4 regions of the Paenibacillus sp. FSL W8-0194 genome follow, and region 1 is predicted to be linked to each of the others. Evidence: predicted binding sites of a transcription regulator. Region 1 holds the regulator's gene; each other region holds the start of a gene.
What was found. Region 1 encodes Rex, which represses fermentation and respiration genes when NADH is low (regulators of the CRP and FNR family bind a similar motif). Its sites were predicted from a motif close to TTGTGAAATATTTCACAA; they were not measured.
Positions count from the first base shown of each region.

Region 2: the regulator Rex is predicted to act here: its motif matches at 2,445-2,462, upstream of nirB (nitrite reductase large subunit NirB).
Region 3: the regulator Rex is predicted to act here: its motif matches at 2,902-2,919, upstream of nadA (quinolinate synthase NadA).
Region 4: the regulator Rex is predicted to act here: its motif matches at 3,608-3,625, upstream of MKY58_RS25935 (cytochrome ubiquinol oxidase subunit I).

Region 1 covers NZ_CP150205.1:2,171,319-2,176,853, reverse strand. The annotation lists gene MKY58_RS09695 (AAA family ATPase) at 1-575, opposite strand, end outside; gene MKY58_RS09690 (hypothetical protein) at 575-1,099, opposite strand; gene MKY58_RS09685 (DUF5590 domain-containing protein) at 1,427-1,942, opposite strand; gene MKY58_RS09680 (amidohydrolase) at 1,967-3,280, opposite strand; gene MKY58_RS09675 (redox-sensing transcriptional repressor Rex) at 3,255-3,920, opposite strand; gene dinG (ATP-dependent DNA helicase DinG) at 3,981-5,535, opposite strand, start outside.
Region 2 covers NZ_CP150205.1:852,952-858,486, reverse strand. The annotation lists gene nirD (nitrite reductase small subunit NirD) at 1-2, opposite strand, end outside; gene nirB (nitrite reductase large subunit NirB) at 18-2,423, opposite strand; gene MKY58_RS03700 (nucleotidyltransferase domain-containing protein) at 2,676-2,885, shown strand; gene MKY58_RS03695 (hypothetical protein) at 3,123-3,551, opposite strand; gene MKY58_RS03690 (zinc-binding dehydrogenase) at 3,954-4,358, opposite strand; gene MKY58_RS03685 (histidine phosphatase family protein) at 4,401-5,012, opposite strand.
Region 3 covers NZ_CP150205.1:5,978,077-5,983,611, reverse strand. The annotation lists gene nadC (carboxylating nicotinate-nucleotide diphosphorylase) at 1-274, opposite strand, end outside; gene nadB (L-aspartate oxidase) at 264-1,880, opposite strand; gene nadA (quinolinate synthase NadA) at 1,919-2,857, opposite strand; gene ftsH (ATP-dependent zinc metalloprotease FtsH) at 3,269-5,341, opposite strand; gene hpt (hypoxanthine phosphoribosyltransferase) at 5,458-5,535, opposite strand, start outside.
Region 4 covers NZ_CP150205.1:5,609,850-5,615,384, forward strand. The annotation lists gene cydD (thiol reductant ABC exporter subunit CydD) at 1-991, opposite strand, end outside; gene cydB (cytochrome d ubiquinol oxidase subunit II) at 991-2,010, opposite strand; gene MKY58_RS25935 (cytochrome ubiquinol oxidase subunit I) at 1,997-3,403, opposite strand; gene MKY58_RS25940 (hypothetical protein) at 3,764-4,249, opposite strand; gene MKY58_RS25945 (hypothetical protein) at 4,387-5,535, opposite strand, start outside.

The DNA.
Region 1 (5,535 bases):
TCGCGCTGCTGGCCGCCTTCGCGTTTGCCGCCGATCACGTCGATTTCATCGATGAAGATGATCGCGCTTTGCTTGTTTTCCTTCACGGCGCGGTTGCGCGCTTCGCGGAACAGCTCGCGCACGCGACCGGCGCCGACGCCGACGTACATTTCGACGAATTCGCTGCCGGACGAAGCCACGAATACGGAATCCGTATAATGCGCGGCCGCCTTCGCCATCAGCGTTTTCCCGGTTCCCGGAGGTCCCGTCAGCAGAATCCCTTTCAAAGGACGGATGCCGAGCTTGCGGATTTCTTCATGCTTGATCAAAAAGTCCAGGGCCTCCATCAGCTCCTGCTTCGCATGATCCTGCCCGCCGATTTCTTCGAACGTCAGCTTCTTGGGCCCTCTTTTTTTGCGTTTGCGCTCCGCCCCGGCTCCTACGGCCAGTCCGCCGCGAACGCTCGCCATGAAAAGCAGCCCGCCGATCAGCAGCGCCGCAATGATCAGTGGAATGATATTGACGCCGATATAAGCCAAAAATATGAGCAATACCGGAACGAAACCGACCAGCACCTCTTTGGTCCATCTTGGCATTATTCCCACACCCCTATCTTCGCGGGGTTCCGGGGCAGCACGATAAACTTGCTGGAATCGCCGTCGCTAAGGCTGATATACACGTTGTCGGTATCCATCTCCGTTTGGGTTTTGATGCCGGAATCTTTGGCCAGCTGCTCCAGCTTGGCCGGAATTTCGGTATATTTCTTGTTGTCCATCGCTTCGGCGACGGAGAACATCGCGGAATTCCAGAAACGGTTCAGCTTCTCGGAGGAATGGTCCACGAAATCGAATTTCAGCTTGCGGTTGCCCACCACCGATTTTCCTTTGGTCGTAATTTGGTTTACAAGTCCCGATAAGTTCGTGTCAGGCTTCAAATCCAGTTTCAGATTGATCTGATTGCGGGTAATATCGAATTGGGCGTTGTTGACGCCTTTATAATTTTGAACGATTTTTTGCAGCGGCCCTTGCATCGTCGTCTGGCGATAAACGAACCATCCGCCGAACAGCACCGCCGCCGATATGACAACAGTAAGCGCAATTGGTATTGGACGCAGTTTCAAAACGTTGTCCTCCTCTCTTATTCTAAAAAACTTATCTTATCTATATCATACGAAAAATAGACAACCGCGGCAAAGGAGCTTTAAACAAAGCTTCTAAGACACGGTCATTCCAAGCTTCTTCGATCTGCATTAAACACGACGGTCACACCATTTTCAGAGAGTATATCTTTGAATCACAATATAGAGTATATCACATCGTATATACTTAATCGAAGGTAATGTGTGAAAGTATTTAAAATATTATCCTGCGCACGCCAAAGAACCCCATTTTCATGAGGTTCTTTTCCATTTATTAGCTAATGATTCGCATCAATGCGTTTAGACGGATTACCGGTTAGGCAGCGTAAACGGTCCCCCGATGCTTTGGCCGTCGCTGAACCGGTAGAATTGATAATAATAATGATCCTTGGACCAGTAAAAAAGCTGCCATGCGTATTCGCCGTTGTACATCCCGGGCACGGCCTTCAGCTTTTTGACGTCCGGAATTTCCTTCGTCGCTTTTTCCTTGATCTGATTTTCCGACATGCCGTTTGAGAGCAGCTCTTCATGCACCGCGCCCTCGCCCGATTTCACTTTGCCGTTTTCGTCCATCGTCACCCACACCATGATCGGACGGTTGTCTTTGTCCAACCCTTCGATCGCCCAGCAGATCGTATCCCATACCGATTTTTGGGCTTCGGTCACCTTCACGAGGCTTGTCTCCTGTTTGGCCTTCAGAATGGCCGCCGTCTCTTGCGCGCGGATATCCTGCGTTACGTATATGTAATAACGGTAAAGCCCGAACACGATCAGCAGAAACGCGACGATGCCGAGAAAAATCCATTTCTTTTTGTTCTTTAGCATAAGTTCCCCTATCTTTGGCCGTTCTTACCGCGACAAGAGACCTTCGAACGCGGCTTGGGCTTCCCGGCGGATGCGCTCTTCGTCCATCGTCAGGCACGCGCCATGCTTCACGATCTGCTTGCCGTCCACCCACACATGTTCGACGTCTTTGCCGCTAGCCGAGTAGATCGCGTGGGAAATCAGATCGGTATGCGGAAGAAAATGGGCTTGATCGGTATTTAGTGCGATAAAATCGGCTTTCATGCCCGGCGCAAGGGTACCGACGTCCTGCAGGAAAAGGGATTGCGCTCCGTATACCGTTCCCATTTTCAAGGCCTCGTAAGCCGGAACCGCCGTCGGGTCGCCGGACACCCCTTTGTGGATGAGCGCCGCAAGACGCATTTCCTCGAACATGTCCAAATTGTTGTTGCTGGCCGCGCCGTCGGTGCCGAGCGAGACCGTTACGCCCGCTTTGAGCAGATCCGTCACGCGGGCCACGCCGCTCGCCAGCTTCAGGTTGCTGCCCGGATTGTGAGATACGGCCACGTTGTTGCGCGCCAAAATGCCGATTTCTTCATCGGTCAAGTGAACGGCATGGGCGACCAGGGACGGTCTTGAAAATACGCCGAGCTTCTCCAAATGGGCGACCGGACGCAAGCCGTAATCCCGAACGTTTTGCTCAACCTCGGCAATCGTTTCGGACATATGGGTATGCATCGGCAAATCCAGGTCAAACGCAGCCTGCACGAATTTCTCGATGAAATCCGGAGGACATGTATACGGCGCGTGCGGCGAAATCATCGTCGTGATCCGGCCGTCCGCCTTGCCGTTCCAATCGCGTGCGAACTGGATCGCCTCGTTCAGCTTGTGACGCTGAATGTCCTCGGAGCATAACCCGATGACGCCCCGCATCAGGGACGCGCGGATTCCCGACTCTTCGGTCACCTTGGCGACCTGGTCCATATGGTCATACATGTCCAGGAAGGTCGTCGTCCCGCCCTTGAGCATTTCCAGCACCGACAGCGCCGTTCCCCAATAGACGTCGGAGGAGGTAAACTTGGCTTCCATCGGCCACATTTTCTCCTGCAGCCAAATTTGCAGGGCCAGGTCGTCCCCGTACCCCCGCAGCAGCGACATCGCTGCATGTCCGTGCGTATTGATCAATCCGGGCATAAAAAACAGATGCGTCCCGTCGAATACGGGAACTTCGTTTTCAAGCTCCGGCATTTCTTCCCCTATATAGGCAATGCGGTCGCCTTCGATGACCATGCAGCCCTGGATTACGGGCTTGTCTTTGTCAGGCACGGCAAAGCTGCCGTTCGCAATGATCCATTTATTCTTTGTCTTGTTCTCCGTCATCGGCAGAACCTTCCTTTCCGTTATCCAAATAATATGCCAAGCTCAGCAGGTCGGTCGTAAAGTCCGCCGCATGAATCCGGATGTTGGCCGGCGCCTTCAGAATGGTCGGCGCGAAGTTCAGGATCGCCTCGATCCCGGCGCCAATAAGCTGGTCGGCCACGTTCTGGGCCTCGACGGCGGGCACCGTAATGATGCCGATCCGGATATTCCGGTTTTTGATCGTATCCGTGATCTCTTCCATCGGCTGCACCGTCAGCGTATTGATTTTTTTGCCGATTTTTTTCGGATTTTCGTCAAAGACCGCCACGATTTTAATGTTTTCGCGCAGGTAAAAGTTGTAGTTGGAAAGCGCCTGTCCCAGGTTGCCGGCGCCCACCAGCACCGCGTTGATCTGCTGATCCAGGTTCAGGATGTGGCGGATTTTTTCGATCAGGTACGAAACGTCGTATCCGATCCCTTTCCGGCCGAAATCCCCGAAATACGCAAGATCCTTGCGGATTTGAGCCGGGTTCAGGTCCAGTCGCTGGCCAAGCTCCTGGGAGGAGACCGTCGCTACCTCCCGCTTGTGCAAATCATTCAAATAACGTAAATATACAGGCAATCTGCGGACGACCGCTTCGGAAATTTTCTCCGATTTCATGCATGTTCCCCCTATTTAACAGCTTAATTTCTATCGTTCGATCCTATGAAAAGGGTCGTTTTAACCTTCTTGAAGCCATTCAGATATACGGGGAACCATTTTTTCCGTATTCATATGCTCCATCTTTGGCCCCGGCAAGGAATAGAGAAAATATTTCCCGTAGTAAGACTCGATTACGCGCGTATCGTAAACGATGACGATTCCGCGGTCATTCGCCGTACGAACCAAGCGGCCGAAGCCCTGCTTAAAGCGGATGACCGCCTGCGGCACGGAAAGCTTCATGAACGGATTTTTCTTCTGGCGCTGCAAAAGTTCGGCTTTCGCTTCGTTCAGCGGGTGATTCGGCGGCTGGAACGGAAGCCTTACGATCGCCAGGCAGGTCAACGCTTCGCCGGGGATATCGACTCCCTCCCAGAAGCTGCTCGTACCGAGCAGCACCGAAGCGCTGCTGTCTTGAAACCGGCGAATGAGCTTGGTGCGGCTGCCGCTGTCCACGCCTTGGCCGAGCACGGTAATATCGCTGCCCGCAAGGGCGTTTTTCAGCGGTTCATGCACCTGCCGGAGCATCCGGTACGAGGTGAACAGCACCAGCATTCGGCCATGGGTTGCGATCGCCGCGTCGGCCAGGGACCGCACGAGGGTGTCCACGAACACCGGATCGCCGACGCTTCCTTTTACGCTCGGGAAATCCCGCGGAATGACCAGCAATGCCTGGTCGCGGTATTTGAACGGGGAAGGAAGCTGCACGGATACCAGCCTGCCGCTCTCCTGGTCTTCCTGCAGACCCAGATTATCGATCATGTATTGGAAGGACTTGTCCACCGACAAAGTAGCCGACGTTAATATAACGCTTTTCTTTTTATCGAAAAACAACTCCTTGAGCTGTTTGCTGACGTCCACCGGAACCGCATACAGCTGAAGCGATTTGCTGCGGAAATGGCTGCTTGCCTCCATCCAATAAACGACGGTGGCATCGTCCAGATTCATGAACGTCCGCAGATCGTCCCGTTCGGCAGCCAGGTCCTTGAACAGGCCGCTAAGATCCGTTATCAGGCTGTCCGCGCTGTAATCGTCTTCGTTTTCCTTGTATTCAGCCAGCATTTTTTCGCCGCGGCGGACGATTTCGCTCATTTTCACATGGATCTGGTTCTCCATCGCCTTCAATGTTTCCCATTCCTGCGGCCATTTCGACGGCTGGAGCCTCAGCACATATTGCCCGGATTCTCCCGGCGCGGCGTCATTCCTTTCCGGCATCAGGGCGAACAGGGATTCGCTGAGCTTGTCCCAAGTTTCCTTGACGTCGACCAAATCTTCGCTGATGCGATCGATCGCCGCGATCCAGTCGCCGGCCCGCTCCTGGCCGGACGACTGCAGTTGTTGGCGGAGGGCGATAAGCTGTCCGCTCCGCGCATCTTTGTACAGACGCGTAAGGGTGTGGACGACGCTGAAATATTTCATGTGCAGCCCCAGATGTTTGCCGGCAACATCCTCCAAATGGTGGGCTTCGTCAATGACGAGGCGCTCATAGGACGGCAGCAGCTGATGACCCGCTTTAACGTCTGTGAACAGCTTGGAGTGGTTCGTAATGACGACGTCGGCGATGCCCGCCTCATGT
Region 2 (5,535 bases), 1.3 Mb from region 1:
ATGCGGTTCCCTCCCCGTTATGGTTTTTCCACCATGTACATGCTGCGGCGTTCCTCGTTGTCGAGCGCGGCTTTCCAGGCTTCGCGGTAGGTTCTTTTTGCCGCCTCGAACCGGTCAACCAAAATCTCGATTTCCGCTTCATCCGCCAGCATTTGGCGCACCCAATCCGCGCCCATCCGGTTCACCCAAGGGGCCGTGCGTTCGCCGTAGATGCCCGTTTCCCGATACAGCTGCACGTAGGCTTTGGCCAGACGAATCACATCCTCTTCCGTTGCCACCGTCGTCAGGCTGTCGCATTCCCGGACCTCGGTGCCGCCGTTGCCGCCGAAATAAAGCTGATATCCGTTCTCTACGCACACCACGCCAAAATCCTTCGTCAGCACCTCGGCGCAATTCCGCGGGCAGCCGGTGACGCCCATTTTCATTTTGTGCGGCGTGTCGACCATCTCGATCTCCTGCTCTAGCCGAATGCCGAGCCCGAGCGAATCCTGCGTGCCGAAGCGGCAAAATCTCGAGCCGACGCACGACTTCACGTTCCGCAGCGATTTCGAGTAGGCATACCCCGAGCGCATCTCCAGCTCTTCCCACACTTTAGGGACATCCTCTTTTTTCACGCCGTACAGGCCAATGCGGCTGGCCCCCGTGATTTTCACCAGCGGCACCTCGTATTTTTTCGCCACTTCGCCGATGCGGATCAGATCCTCCGGCGTCGTCGTGCCGCCATACATCCGCGGAATGACGGAGAAGGTGCCGTCCTTCTGGATGTTGCCTTCCATCCGCTCGTTGACGTACCGGGAAGCCTTGTCGTCGGCATACGTCTCGGGACGCAGCATCCGCAAGTAGTAGTTCAACGCCGGACGGCATTTGGAGCAGCCTTCCTCATGCGCAAACCCAAGCACGATGCGCACTTCCCTTGGCGACTGCAGCCCTTTCTCCTTGATCGCGGCGACGACCTCGTCGCGGGAAAGCGTGGTGCAGCCGCACATGCCGGCCGCTTTTTGCGCCGATGCATCGAATTTGTCGCCGAGCGTATGCGCGAGGATCGCTTCGACCATGCCGCGGCATTTGCCGCACGAGCCGCCGGCTTTCGTCAAAGATTTGACTTCGTCGAAGGTCGTTAATCCATGTTCGAGGATCGCGCCGACGATTCTTCCTTTCGTCACGCCGTTGCATCCGCAGATCGTCTCGTCCGCGCTGATCGCCGCCACGTCCAGTCCGCCGTCATCCCCGGCTTTGTGCAGCACCGATGCGCTCGTATATTCCTGAATATCGCTTCCTTTTTTCAGCATGTTGAACAGCCGGTTGCCGTCCGAAACATCCCCATAGAGAACGACCCCGACGACCTTTCCGTCACGGACCAACACCTTTTTATAGGCTCCGGCAAATTCGTCCTGCACCACGATTGCCTTCGTGTGCTCGTCGGCATGAATTTCACCGCCGCTGAACAGATCACAGCCCGCCACCTTCAACTGCGTCGACAACACGCTGCCATGGTACCCTTCCGTCGGCCGGCCTGTCAGATGGTCTGCAAGCACAACGCCCTGCTCATACAGCGGCGCCACCAATCCATAAGCGATGCCGCGGTGCTCGGCGCATTCGCCGACCGCATATACGCAAGGGTCCGACGTTTGCATGACGTCGTTGACCTGGATGCCCCGGCCCACCGCCAGCCCCGCGTCACGCGCCAGCGCGACGTTCGGCCGGATGCCGACGGCCATCACGACAAGGTCGCATTCGACGCTGGTGCCGTCTTCGAATCGCAGCCCTTGCACCCGGCCGTCGCCGTAGATTTCCGTCGTTTTTTTCTCCATCAGGAACTTCATGCCCTGGGCTTCCAAGTCCCGCTGCAGCAGCTTCGCGGCTGCCGGGTCCAGCTGCATCTCCATCAAGTACGGCAGCAAATGCACGACATGCACGTCCATCCCTTGGTTCATCAGCCCGCGCGCCGCTTCTAGGCCCAACAGTCCGCCCCCGATAACGACCGCCTTTTTGTAGCGTTTGGCCGCTTCCAGCATCATTTTGGTGTCGTTAATCGTCCGGAAGCCGATCACGCCGTCGAGCGTATGCCCCGGTACCGGCAGAATAAACGCGCTGGACCCCGTCGCGATAATCAGCTCGTCATAAGGCACCACGCTTCCCCGATCCGTCGTGACTTGTTTTGCTTCCCGGTCGATCGCCACCGCGCGCTCATTCGCCAGCAAATGTATATCATTGGATTGATACCAATCCCAATCGTTGATCGTAATTTCCTCGAACGTCGTTTTGCCCTGCAGCACAGGGGACAACATGATGCGGTTGTAGTTCGGATAAGGTTCGTCTCCGATCATCGTCACATCATAGCGCTCGCGGTCGCGGCGAAGGATCTCCTCGATGCACCGTGCTCCCGCCATTCCGTTGCCAATCATCACCAATCTTTTTCGCATTGCCACGCCTCCTGTGCAACATTGTGAAATCTATTACATGTTAAGCGTAGCTGATTTTCAAGGATTTGGATGTAACAAAGATCATAGACGTGGAAGTAAGGTTCAAATTTGGGAAAAGAAAAATTTTGAGGAATTTTTAATATTGGGAGGCTGAGGCGGACCAGATTTTTTAAACGATCTACTACCTATTCGCTAAAGAGCCAAATCGTTTATGATGAGATAAAGTCAAACTTGGAAGCGGAGTGAAAAAACATGGATGCGCAAGCGATCATTTCAAACATCGTAGAAGTTCTAAAGCAAGTCGACGGCATGCAAGCCCTGGTATTGGGCGGTTCAAGAGCGAAGGGAACGCATCATCCCGGCTCCGATATCGATATCGGCATTTATTATAATCCCGCCCCCTTTGTTCAAATCGGAAAAGAATCCGAACTGATCCGCGATGTACGTTACGTTCCCGCCTAAATCCCCTATCATAGTTTATGTTACCCGTATAAAGCCCGGGTTCATAAATTCCTAAATCCCAAACACGAAAAACGACAGGATAATCATATCCTGCCGCTTGGCGATACTAACATCGGATCATGTCTGCATCAGATCTTTGTTCCAGGTCGCTGAAAACGCAGATGCAAGAGTTGCGGAAATACAGCTTGAAAAGCTTTTGCAAAAGAATGGTTATCGTTCATGCTGACGTTCGATCTATTATTTTACTGCGGTATACGTAACCACAGTCGAATAGGAAGTATGCATTTTCTTATCCTTAATCACGACATGAACCCGCATGTTATGATCCGCCGCATACAAAACTTCGGTCTGAAGCTGCGCATTGGCCGAAAGCGCCGTAGCCGCCATGACCACTGTCGCGCCGCCCCCCAGGAAACCGATCAAGGTTTCGGCGATGGTTGCCCCGCCGCTTGTCATTCCTCTCATCACGCTGGCCATATGTTTGACTTGATCTTTGGAAAGGTAATAAGAACCAAGGACAATGTACTCGTCGCTGCTGCTGGAGCCCGAACCGATATAATCGCTGGCGTGCGCACTAGGGTTGGCGATATTCGCCACTGGCAAAAAACCGCTGAGTCCGAGAGTCAAAGAAAGAATAGCCGCCGTACTTTTCACCGTTTTTTTCATCGTGCTACCTCTTTTCGCTTGGATTTTTTCTCGCGCAACTCTATTTCCGCACTCTCTTATCCCTCTTTTCATAGACCTTGTTTGAAGTGTACCAGCAATATGCAAAAGGTTACAAACCCCAAAAATGGTGATATTCAGCTAAATATAGCCATTTTCATCCATAACATTTTTCTCCCAAATAATTGCAATTATGCCTATAAGAACCCATTTTCCGGCCATCCATGATAGGGAACGATTTTGCTTTTTTGCAAAATTCCTCGAAATAACTCCCCAATGCTTGGAGAGAACATCCTTCCAAAGGCTGCAGAAAACCGTTGAAGTTCCCTGGGGAAAGTCTCACTTTGACGGGGCTAGCGGGGAATGTTAGGGCTCCCGACAGTTCAGCTGTATTTCGGCCAAAGTTTACATGCCTTCAAATCCTTCCAAAACGATCTTGCCGAGCATGCTGCCGGACAGACTTTTGCGGAAGGCTTCTTTCATGTTATCCGGATTCAGGGGCGTTAACCGCTCTTTTAGGGTTGTTCGGATTTTCCCCGCATCCACCCCATGGGACACCTCATTCAGCAGCCGGTGCTGCTCGATCATATCCTCCGTCTGGAACATCGAACGGGTGAACATCAGCTCCCAAACCAGCGTCACGCTTTTTGCAAAAAAAGCTTCAAGATCAACCGGCTGTTCGAACGGCAGGATCGAGCAGATTTTACCTTGCGGCAAAATGACTTTCTTCATCTCGTTCAAATGCTGATCCGGACTATTTAATACAAAAATGTACTTCACGCCATGCAGGCCAAGGACGGCCCCATCCATTCCGTGCGCGCGAGCATTAACGTAAGCGCTCCCCCCTAGAGACTATACATGCTCCAGAAAGTTTTCTAAGGTGAGCGTCCATTGCCCATTGATATGCTCCACTTTATGAATGCCTGTATTTGAATCTGGGAACGATTTATTTTTATTGGTCCATTCCAATCCCTTTAGCATGTGGTAAACGATATTGATCACCCCGCCATGAGTCACAATAATGACATTCTCAAGATGATTTTTGGATGATTGCTCTTCACATAACCCTTTGAAAGTTTCTTGAATTCGCGAATAAAACTCCAGTGGACTTTCACCGCCGAGATACTTTTCGTCCATCCGTAAACTCGAGAAATACAACCCAGGGAAGCGTTCATTAACGATCTCATTAGGCATTCCGGCAATGACGCCGTTATTCGTTTCTCTCCATTGGTTGTTGCTTTCAACGGTCAAATTCAGAAACCTGGCAATCTCATTCGCGGTATCCAAAGCCCGTTGCAAGTCACTGCTCACGATGCGATGTATTTGATAAGTGCTTTGGTTATCCTTGAGATAACAACCCAGCTTTTCGGATTGCCTATAACCTTCCACATTCAGTCCTCTTTGACTCCATCCCCCGCGATACCCTTCATCGTCCGCGCCATGCCTCACAAAATAAATAGCCATTTTTCTCCCCCTTAAAGTTAGGCGACTGCCTGTTCAGACACCCGATATTCAAACCATTCGAACACTGATTACATTAACATAGACTGGAATGATCTGCCTGCTTAATCCGTACGCATCCACCAACCCTTGCGACCTCTAAACTTTATTGATCAAATGAAGCTGCTTTCCTGAATAAATTCCAGCTGCTTCGACAACGTTTTTTAACCGGACAGTTCATCACTTTTCTGAAGACAATCCCCTTGGTTTCCTCATCGATGGATCCCTTAATGTCGATTTGGTACTTAAAAACCGTTTTGGCGTCGTCGCTTCGATCCAGCTCAACTTTGACGGCGACCCCGTCGTAAGATACGTTCATGGCATCCAAAACCATTCTCGCCGTTATGTTCAAACACGAAGAATAGGCGGCTTACGGCAGGTCATGGGGCCTAAAATAGGCTCCGCTCCCCCTTTTTTCTTCGGTCACGTCCGAATAAATGGCAGCCGTGCCATTAGACAGCCCGGTCACATAAGCTTGGCTCATGTT
Region 3 (5,535 bases), 2.2 Mb from region 1:
TCCCTTCGACGACAGCCAGCACGGTCCCCTTCGTAACCCGGTCTCCGTCCTTTACGCAAGGCGTAAACGACAGTCCGGGATCCACCACTTGAAACACCAGCTCCGCAACCGGAATGCCGGCCACGACGCCGTCCTCCTTGGCATGAATGATGCCCTTGGACTCGTGGCCCGGGGGAATGGTGGCCATCGTCGTCACATCGCCGGATCCGACGTCCTCCTTCAACCATAAACGGATGGATTCCACCAAACCTTCGTTATATCCGTTAAACATCATCGCTGAATTCCTCCATCATTTCATCTTCGCGCCGCTGCAGCAGATGTTTGCGCCACACGGCGTCGTCTCTTTGAGGGTAATCTTCCCTGTAATGGGCGCCCCGGCTTTCCGTTCGTTCGAGCGCGGCCCGGGTTACCAGCATGCTGCTGGTCAGCATGTTGGCGAATTCGAACTCCTCTTTCTTCGTAAGCTCCGACTGGAAAATCGGCAGCTGCCGCTGCAGCTCCTCCATCCCTTTGCGGAGCATCGTTCCGGTGCGCCGCAGTCCGGCATACCGCACCATCACCTTCTGCAGCTTGAGCCGCCGTTCGATGACCGCCTGCTTGGGAGCGCCGGTCCGGCCCTCCAGCTGATGGGACAAGTCGATTGAACCGACCACGGGGGCCAAAGCGCGAATCCGGTTTACGATCCGTCTGCCGAACACGATCGCTTCGGAGAGCGAGTTGCTCGCCAATCGATTGGCCCCATGCACGCCGGTCGAAGAGACTTCCCCGCAGGCGAACAACCTGGCTACGCTGCTTTCCCCGTTCAGGTCCGTTTTGACGCCGCCCATCATATAATGCGCAGCCGGAGCGACGGGAATCCAATCCGTTGCCATATCCAGGCCATAGTTCATGCAGGTTTCGTAAATGGTAGGAAAACGGTGCTTGATAACGCCCTGCGGTTCGTGCGTAATATCCAAATACACGAAGGTCGCCTTCGTTTCCTCCATCTCGCTAAGGATGGCCCGGGCCACGATGTCCCGCGGCGCCAGCTCAAGCAGCTCGTGGTATTTTTCCATGAAGCGTTCGCCCTTGATGTTGCGCAGCACGGCCCCTTCCCCCCGCACCGCCTCGGAAATAAGGAAACGCGGGGCACCAGGGTAACAAAGCGCGGTCGGATGAAACTGGAGGAATTCCATGTCGCGGATTTGCGCGCCCGCCCGGTAAGCGATGGCAATTCCGTCCGCGGTAGCCACCTCTGGATTCGTCGTATAGCGATAAAGCTGTCCGGCCCCACCCGTGCACAGAGTGGTAGCCGCCGCCTTGACATACACTCTCTGGCCGTCGGGACGCTGCACGAGCGCCCCGACGCATTCGTTTCCGGTCGTTATGACGTCGATCACAAAATGATGCTCCCATACTTGGACGCGTTCATGGCCCCGTACCTGCGCCGCCAGCGCCCTAACGATCTCAAAACCCGTCGCGTCGCCGTTGGCATGCAAAATCCGGCGGCGGCTGTGGGCGCCCTCCTGCGTCAACGCAAGCTCCCCGTCGATCTCGTCGAAGGCCGTGCCCAGCCGGATCAGCTCTTTGACGCCTTCAGGCCCCTCATTCACGAGAATATCAACCGCGGCCGACGAGCATAACCCCGCGCCTGCCATCAGCGTATCCTCACGATGGTAAGCCGGAGAGTCGTCTTCCGAAGTCACGGCGGCGATTCCGCCTTGCGCATAGCGGGTATTGCTCTCCAGAAGGGCGTTTTTCGTAATCATAAGCACGTTCAGGTCTTTCCCCGCCTCAATGGCCGTATACAAGCCCGCAATGCCGGAGCCGACCACGATGACATCGGTTTCCACGCAAGGTAAGGACTGCAGGTCAAAATCAACCAAATACTGAGGAATCATTGCATCATTCACCTGTCTTAGAGAAAGAGTAGCGCATGCTACTGTACTTGTAACATGCGCTCTAAAGAAATCCGGGCCTTGTCTGCGACGGCCGGCGGTACGTAAATTTGCGGCTTCATCGTTTCAAGGCACTTCACCAATTTTTTAAGATTGTTTACCTTCATGTTCGGACATACCAAATATTTGGTCGCAAAATGGAAGGTCTTGTGCGGACTGTCCATGCGAAGCTGGTAGCCCGTGCCGTCTTCGGTTCCGACGATAAACTCCTGGCAATCCGACTTTTTGCAGTAATCGATGATCGCCGTCGTGCTGCCTACGAAATCTCCCATCGCAACCACTTCAGGACGGCATTCCGGATGCACGACGAACTGGGCGTTCGGATGTTTGGCTTTCATTTCCACAACGTCTTTTACGGTCAGCATGTCATGCGTATTGCAGTAACCTTCCCAAATGATCATTTTTTTGTCGGTATGCTGCTGTACGTAATGGCCGAGGTTTTTGTCCGGCACCCAGATGATCTCGTCGCAATCCAGCGATTGGATCACCTTCACCGCATTGGAAGACGTGCAGCAAATGTCCGTTTCCGCTTTCACGTCGGCGGAGGAGTTGATATATGTAACGACTTTGGCGTTCGGATGTTGGGCTTTCAGCTTGCGGAGCCCATCCACGTTCACCATGTCGGCCATCGGGCAGCCTGCGCGTTCGTCCGGAATCAAAACCGTCTTGTTCGGAGCCAAAATTTTGGCGCTTTCCCCCATGAAATGCACGCCGCAAAAAACGATCGTCTCCGCATCCGTTTGCGCGGCTTTCTGCGCAAGCAAAAAGGAATCGCCGCGGAAATCGGCAACCTCCTGAATTTCGTCCCGTTGATAATAGTGAGCCAAAATAATTGCGTTTCTTTCTTTTTTGAGCTGCATCAGCTTCTCGGTCAATTCCCGTTTTTGCTCCTCTTTATGCTGCAGCGCCAGAGCTTCCACCAGAAACCCACTCCTTTAATAAGGTCATCACATGATCCATGATATTGTGAAAATTCTCTCAAAGTTAGGTGTCTAAGCCTCGAGGTTTTTCAGTTATCAACTAATGTACACAAGGTTTCACGGGCTGTCAATTGGGCGGGAAGTTCGGCATAAACAGGTCCATCCGGCCAAAAAATCCTTATAGGGCGCATGTTTCGTGCATCCCTTCACAGCAAAAAAGCTTGATTGAAAAAATAAAAATTTTTCATGATGCTTGGCTCAGGCTCCTTCACGCAAAACGAAAACAACCTCATGCTCAGGACATACGCTGTGATCGACGGTTCCGTACTCATTGGGGTAAAGCTGCTAAAAAACAAAAAAACCCGGAAGACGATTGCCGTCGTCTTCCGGGTTTTGTATGTCCTGCTGGGTTTACGCTTTCGTACCTGGAGGCGTGCCTCCGTTATTCGGATCGTCTGCCGGCGGGTTCGTCGGATCGTTCGGAATGTCCGAAGAGCTCTTCGGAGCATCGTTCGGAATCTCATTCGTCGGCAAGTCGGCATTGTCCTCTTTGCCTTGAATGCGAACGCGAACGTCGCCGATCTCGTCGATTACGGGCGCGCCGCTTTCGGAGGAACCTCCGTTTTCACCGTCACGCGGTCCGTCTTCCGACAGGTATCCTTGTTCGATCAGCTCTTTGATTTGCTCCAGCTCCAGGGTTTCTTTCTCAAGCAGCGTATTCGCGATGAGATGAACCTCTTTGGCGTGTTTGGTCAACAAATCTTTACAACGCTGATAACATTCGTTGGTCATGCGCTGCATTTCCTGATCGATTTCATAAGCGATGGAATCACTGTAATTTTGCTCGTGTCCAAGATCGCGGCCAAGGAATACTTGGCCTTGGGACGAACCGAATTGCAGCGGTCCAAGCTTCTCGCTCATGCCGTATTCCATGATCATGCTGCGGACGATGTTGGTCGCCTGCTGGAAGTCGCTGTAAGCGCCCGTTCCGATTTCCCCGATAAAGAGTTCCTCGGATACGCGGCCGCCGAGAAGGCCTGTCACTTTATCCAGCAATTCCTGCTTCGTGACGAGCATGCGGTCTTCCTTCGGCATCATGATGACGTATCCGCCGGCACGGCCGCGAGGAATGATCGTTACTTTATGCACCATATCGGCGTTTTCCAGGAAGTAGCCGACAATGGTATGGCCCGCTTCGTGATAAGCGACGATTCGCTTCTCGCGTTCGCTGATCACGCGGCTGCGTTTTTCCGTACCGACAATGACGCGGTCGATCGCTTCGTCGACCTCGCGCATGGAAATATCCTTCCGGTTGCGGCGTGCCGCAAGCAGGGCAGCCTCGTTCATCAGGTTTTCCAGCTCGGCGCCGGTAAAGCCGGTCGTGCGTTTCGCTACCACGTCAAGCTTAACGTCTTTCGTGAGCGGCTTATTGCGTGCATGGACTTTCAGCACCGCTTCGCGGCCCTTCACGTCCGGACGGTCGACCGTGATTTGACGGTCAAAACGTCCCGGACGCAAGAGCGCAGGGTCGAGAATATCCGCACGGTTCGTCGCCGCAACGATGATGATGCCTTCGTTGCCGCCGAAACCGTCCATCTCTACGAGCAATTGGTTCAGCGTTTGTTCGCGCTCGTCATGGCCGCCGCCAAGACCGGCGCCGCGCTGACGGCCAACCGCATCGATTTCGTCGATAAATATAATACATGGCGCATTTTTCTTGGCGTTCTCGAACAAATCGCGAACGCGGGAAGCACCGACACCTACGAACATTTCCACGAAGTCGGAACCGGAAATGCTGAAGAACGGAACGCCGGCTTCCCCGGCTACCGCGCGGGCAAGGAGCGTTTTACCCGTACCCGGAGGGCCTACGAGCAGCACCCCTTTCGGAATGCGGGCGCCGACTGCGGCGAATTTCCGCGGATCCTTAAGGAATTCCACGACTTCGACAAGTTCCTGTTTCTCTTCATCGGCCCCGGCCACATCTTCGAATGTGACCCTCTTCTTCTCTTCATTATATAAGCGCGCACGGCTTTTGCCGAAGTTCATCACTTTGCCGCCGCCGCCCTGTGCCTGATTGAACAGGAAGAAGAAAAGAATGAACATGATAACCAAAGGAATCATGGAGGAGAGCAGCGTCAGCCAAATGCTTTCGCCTTCCATTTTCTTCTGGGTATAGCTCATGCCGGTCTTGTCGCTGGCGTCCACCAGCTCTTGGATCGCGGCATCCGTAGCCGGAATGTAGGTTGAGAAGCTGTCGGATTTAGCCCCTTCCGGTTTTTGATTATATTTACCGGTTACGAGATAGGCGTAACCGTCAAATTGAACCGTGATATCCTTCACATTGCCAGCCTTAATCTCTTGCCGAAATTCATCGTATCTAGGATTGTGAGCAGATTCACCGCTGCTGCTTACGAACTGGACAATGCCCACCACAACTAAAAAAAGAATCAAATAAAAACCAGAATTCCGGATGAACCGATTCATCCCCTACCTCCTCTCAAAACACTTTAATTATTTTACCATAGCCTGTCTGACCATCTCAACAGAGGTGGTATTAGCATGAACCGTCAGCAAAACGTCCATGGGCTGGAGTATCACCATTAGTGGGAATAAACTTCCGGTTTCAAGATCCCGATGTAGGGCAGGTTCCGGTAACGTTCGGCGTAATCCAAACCGTA
Region 4 (5,535 bases), 2.6 Mb from region 1:
TCAGTTCTCTTTTTTCCTGACCGGTCTTCAAATCATCCGCATCTTCATTAAGCGGCTCCTCGATGATGCTCCGCATGGCGGCCCCGGCTTCCTTGCCGTCCAGCGTGGCGTGGAAATCCGCGCCCACTATCCGCACGGGCAAAAAATACTCCGGCGCCAGAATGAGCACCGTCAATCCGGTCACCAGCGCCAGATCGCCGCTGATCAGCCGCAAGCCCAGTCCGACGGCCACGACCGCCACCGACAGCATCGTAAAAAAGTCAAGCGCAAAGGAGGACAAAAACGCCACCCGCAGCGTGCGCATCGTCGCCGACCGGTATCTATCGCTGACCTTAGCGACGCTTCCGATATGCTCCCGGCTCTGCCCGAGCAGTTTCAGCGTCTCCAGTCCGCGGAGCGAATCGACGAAGTGGTTGGAGAGCGTGCGGTACGTATCCAGCTGCTTTTCCGTCGTTTTGCGCGCAGCCAGCCCGACCAGGATCAAAAACGCGATCAAGATCGGCATCGCCAGGATCAGAATAATCCCCGATGTGATGTCCTGCATGAAAATATACGCGAGGACGACCCATGGAATGAGCGCCATACCGGCCATCCGCGGCACGATCAGCTCCAGGTAGTTCCGGAATTTCGCCGTTCCTTCCAGAATGAGCGTGACCAGATTGCCCGTGCCCTCCTCCTTCGCGAACCTCGGCCCAAGCTGGAACAGCTTCCCCATCACCTGCTGCCGCAGGTCGGCTCCGGTCCGTTCGGCGAAGGCATAACTCATTTTTTGCTGAATGAAACCGATGATGTGCCGGACTAGGAATGCCCCCAGAAACATCATCAATTTGTTGTATTGACTATGAAGCGGTTCGCCGGCAAAAAGGGCGGAGAGCGCCTCCGCCAGCCATCTTGCCAGCAGGATGATCGACAGGCTTTGCGCAAGCGTTAATGCGAGTGAGGCGGCAAGAATTGGCTTTATCCCTTTATAGCCGAGCAAATTCCGATCCATTAATATTCCAAATGGCCTTTCTCGTGAACCCGTTTATGGAAGACAAAATAGCTCCAGATTTGATAGCCGAGCACGAAAGGCAGCAGGGATAAAGCCACGATCGTCATCACTTTCAGCGAATAATGTCCGGAAGCCGCGTTGTCCACCGTCAAGTTGAAGGCGGCGTCGATCGAGCTGATCATGACGTTCGGGAACAATCCGATGAAAAACGTCGCGATCGTCATGGCGATCACCGCCCCGGTCATGCCAAACGCCCAGCCGTCTTTTTTCTTGCCGGAAAACACGACCGCAAGCACGAACGCGATGGCCAAAGCCGCAAGCACGCCCGCCAAGATGCCGCCATGTGCTTCAAAAATGCCCGTGTTGAAATACGTCAGCGTAAAGAACGCGACAACGAGTACCGCAAGCGGAACCATCAGGCTGCGGGCCATGCGGCGCGCGCGGGCCTGAAGGTCGCCCGTCACCCGCAGCGTCGCAAACAGCAGGCCGTGCACAAGGCAAAGCACCACCATCGTCAGGCCGCCGACCACGGAATAGAAGTTGACGATATCGCCGAAAAACGAAGCTTTCATTTCCATCGCCCGGTCGATCGGCAAGCCTTGAATCAAATCGGCGAACACGACGCCCAGCAGAAGCGGCGGCAGCAGGCTGCCGAGCAGGATGACGATATCCCATGTTTTTTTCCAGGACGCCTTTTCCACCTTGCCCCGGTATTCAAAGGCGACCCCCCGCCCGATGAGCGCAAGCAACAGCAGCACCAGCGGCGTGTAAAACCCGCTGAACAACGTGGCGTACCAGTTCGGAAATGCCGCGAACATCGCGCCTCCGGCCGTCAGTAGCCACACCTCGTTGGCATCCCAGAACGGGCCGATGGAATTGATCAGCACCCGGCGTTCGGTATCGGTTTTCGCCAAAATGCCCGTCGACATCCCGATGCCGAAATCAAAACCTTCGAGGAAAAAGAACCCCGTAAACAGCACCGCGACGAGCACGAACCACAGCTCATTAAGAGATAGCATGGCGGTATTCCTCCTTATCGAATGGATCGCTGGACGTTTCCGCCTGCGTTTCGGCGGCATACGGTCCCTTTTGGATGACGCGGATAAACAGGTAGGCCATCACGACGGCCAGTATGGCATAAATGGCTACGAAGGCGATCAACGAAAACAGCACTTGACCCGCGGTCACGCTCGGGGACACGCCGTCGGCGGTCGTCATCAGTCCGAACACGGTCCATGGCTGGCGTCCGATTTCCGTCATGATCCAGCCCGACGTATTGGCGATGATCGGCAGCGAAATCGCAAAAACCATCAGGCGCATAAACCATTTGTTGCCGTTTTCCAATCTTTTGCGCGCGGCCAAGTATACCCCGTACATGCTGAGCAGAATGAGCAGCGTACCGCTCGCCACCATGATCCGGAAGCTCCAGAAGGTCGTGCGCACCGGAGGAATATAATCGCCTGGGCCGTATTGCTGCTCATACTGTGCTTGAAGCTCTTTCATGCCCTGCACTTCGCCCGAAAACTTGCTGTAAGACAAAAAGCTGAGCAGGTAAGGGATCTGGAACTCCCCGGTATTTCGCTGGTTTTCCGTATCGATGAACGCCGTCACCGTCCACGGCGCCGGGTCGCCGCTGTTTTCCCAAAGCGCTTCGGTTGCAGCCATTTTCATCGGTTGGGTTTTGACCAGATATTGGGCCTGCTGGTGACCGACAAGCGCCACGCCGATCGAGGAAACAAGCCCGATGACGGTGGCGATCACAAACGATTTTTTGAAGAACGGCACGTCTTGTTTCTTGAGCAGCTTATACGCGCTGACCCCGGCAATGAGGAATGCGCCCGTCATAAACGCGGCCAATATCGTATGCGGGAACTCCAGCAGCAGCTGGCCGTTCGTGATCAGCGCCAAAAAGTCGTTCATTTCGGCCCGGCCGTTGTTGATCGTAAAACCGACGGGACGCTGCATGAAAGAGTTCGCCGCCAAAATCCAAAACGCGGACAGAATCGTCCCGATGGCAACCAGCCAGATGCACAGCGCATGCACTTTTTTCGAAAGCCGTTCCCAGCCGAAGATCCAAAGTCCGATAAACGTCGATTCCATAAAAAAGGCAAGCAGCGCCTCTACCGCCAGCGGAGCGCCAAATACGTCGCCGACGAACCGGGAATACGCCGACCAGTTCATGCCGAACTGGAATTCCTGCAGAATGCCCGTCACGACTCCGATCGCGAAGTTGATCAGGAACAGCTTGCCCCAGAACTTCGCCATCCGTTTGTACTCTTCTTTGCCTTTGACGACGTACATCGTCTCCATGATGGCGATCGTAAACGCCAGGCCGATGGACACGGGCACGAAGAAAAAGTGAAAAATCGTCGTCGCCGCAAACTGAATCCGCGACAGCATAATTACGTCCATTGTTCTTCCCTCTTTCTCATAGTTTTCAAGTTAGAACCCTTGGGCGATGGATTCGAATACCCCATCCTTTTGTTTTCCTCGGCATTTTGCAAAACCCGGCTTTCGCGCTTCCGGGCTGCAAAATCCCCTTCTTCCTGTATTCTGGCAGAGCATCGGGATTCTAAATGTGATAAATGTCACAATCTTAGGTCCAAAAGCCCACTTATGTGAATTATGTCACAAAATATTAAAAATTTTAGGCATCGCCCCAAACAAAAGGGACCGTTCCAAGCCGCACGCGGCCCGAAAGCAGTCCCTTAATGGTTCGGATTTCCTCTATATCTTCTCGCCCGGACGGCGGGCGTTTCGCGCAAATTCCTGCTAGTCTCTTGCTACGTAATACTTGTTCGTCATGTACCAGGCATCGCCTTTGTCCGTAGCCACTTTGCCCTTCTTCTTGTCCAAAAACACGATCTCGTTGCATTTGGAACAATACCATTTGGTCGTGTAGTACTGGGAATAGGTCGTGTAAGTCGTGCCGCATTTGCAGTCGACTTTGAAGTACACGCGGTTCTCTTCATACGCTTTGGACAGCTGATCGGTATTATCCGATTCCGTGGGGCGGTTGCCTACGGGCTTGATGACTTCGGCGTAGTTGGAGAAACGGTTATGCACTTTGAAATCCGCGACCAGCTCTGGATTAAGGCCGAAAAACTCCTTGCCAATAGCTGTAATGAATTTCGCATCGGTGCGATAGCACTCGATCCATTCCTGAATTTGCTTATTCGATAAAGGTACAGTTCCTTTAATGCCACTATTCAAGGTGTAGGTCATGATGGTCAGGTTCTCATTGTCTTCATAGAACATTAATTCAGAAACCTCCTTATGATTTCATCTATTAATGTACTACTTCTTTGTACCATAATCAAAGTGTGAAATATAGGCAGGAAAGTGCAAATTTTTTTCGCTGGAGCAAGAACGGGTAATTTTACCTATTCAGGTACTTAAGACGCAGGCAGCTCGCGGAAAGCCAGCTTCCAAGCCAGGAGATTCAGAACGAGCAGAAGCAGCATATATAAATACTCGCCGTAAGGTAAAAATGTAAAGCCAAAATGCGCACCCGCGAAGACGCCGAGCAGCACTAAAAGCCCAAAAATGACGAACCCGCTGCCGGATTGCGAGCCTTGAAACGGCTGCGAAAACGGCAGTCCCTTCTCCAGCGCCATAAAGCTGACGACCGCGTAAAGCAGCACCCCGAGCAGAATGACGATGAGTTCCGGAATAATCCTCGCGCCGAAAATAATCAGAAAGATGACGGCCTGCAAAATAAACACCGGAGCAAACAGCCGGACGATCATGGCTTTCAGCGCGCCTTTGTAGACGGGCGCGGTATCCGTCAGCGGCGCGGTTTGGTAGATCCAAGCCCCTTTATAGTTGCCCGAATATTTGAGCATCATGATGATGCTCGGGATCATCAGCGCGCAGAAGTACAGGAACAGGAACCCTTTGCCCGTCCTCATGGCGGCAAAACCGCCTTCCGAACGCAGCATGTTGAACATGAAAATGAACGGAAAGACGATCGAAAAGCCAAGCTGCGGATACACCTTGAGTTTAAAGTCCCGTTCCCGGCCCATCATGTCCCAGGAAAAGCGGAAAAAGAGCCTTTCGAGCTGCCCCCGGCAAAAGAGCTTGCCCAGACCTTCCTGCAGGCGGAAACCTCCCGACTTGCCCCGCCCGTGATGGCTGACGAGCTTCTGCAAATTCCGTTCGAATGAAGGCATCAACAGCGAATACAACCCCCAGGCAGCCAATGTCCCGACGACCGAAAGAATGGAAAAGACGATAACCAGCGGCGACTTCCCTTCGCCAAGCAGCCATTCGAACGGGGAGGCGAACCAAGCCGGAAATATGAATATCTCCCACCATTGCGGCCTAAATGCGACCTTCAGATCGATGAAGTTAAACAATCTGGAGATAAACTGATAGCCCACCGTCATGACGATGGTCAGCCCGATCTGAACGTAATTGATGATGTCCTTCAGCTTCTCCCCGTCGAAAAAACGCAGTACAAGCCAGTAAAGCGCCGCCGTCAGCGCGACGATAAAAAAGTCCATCAGCACGATTTCCACAAGGAAAAGTAGAAAAAACAAGAC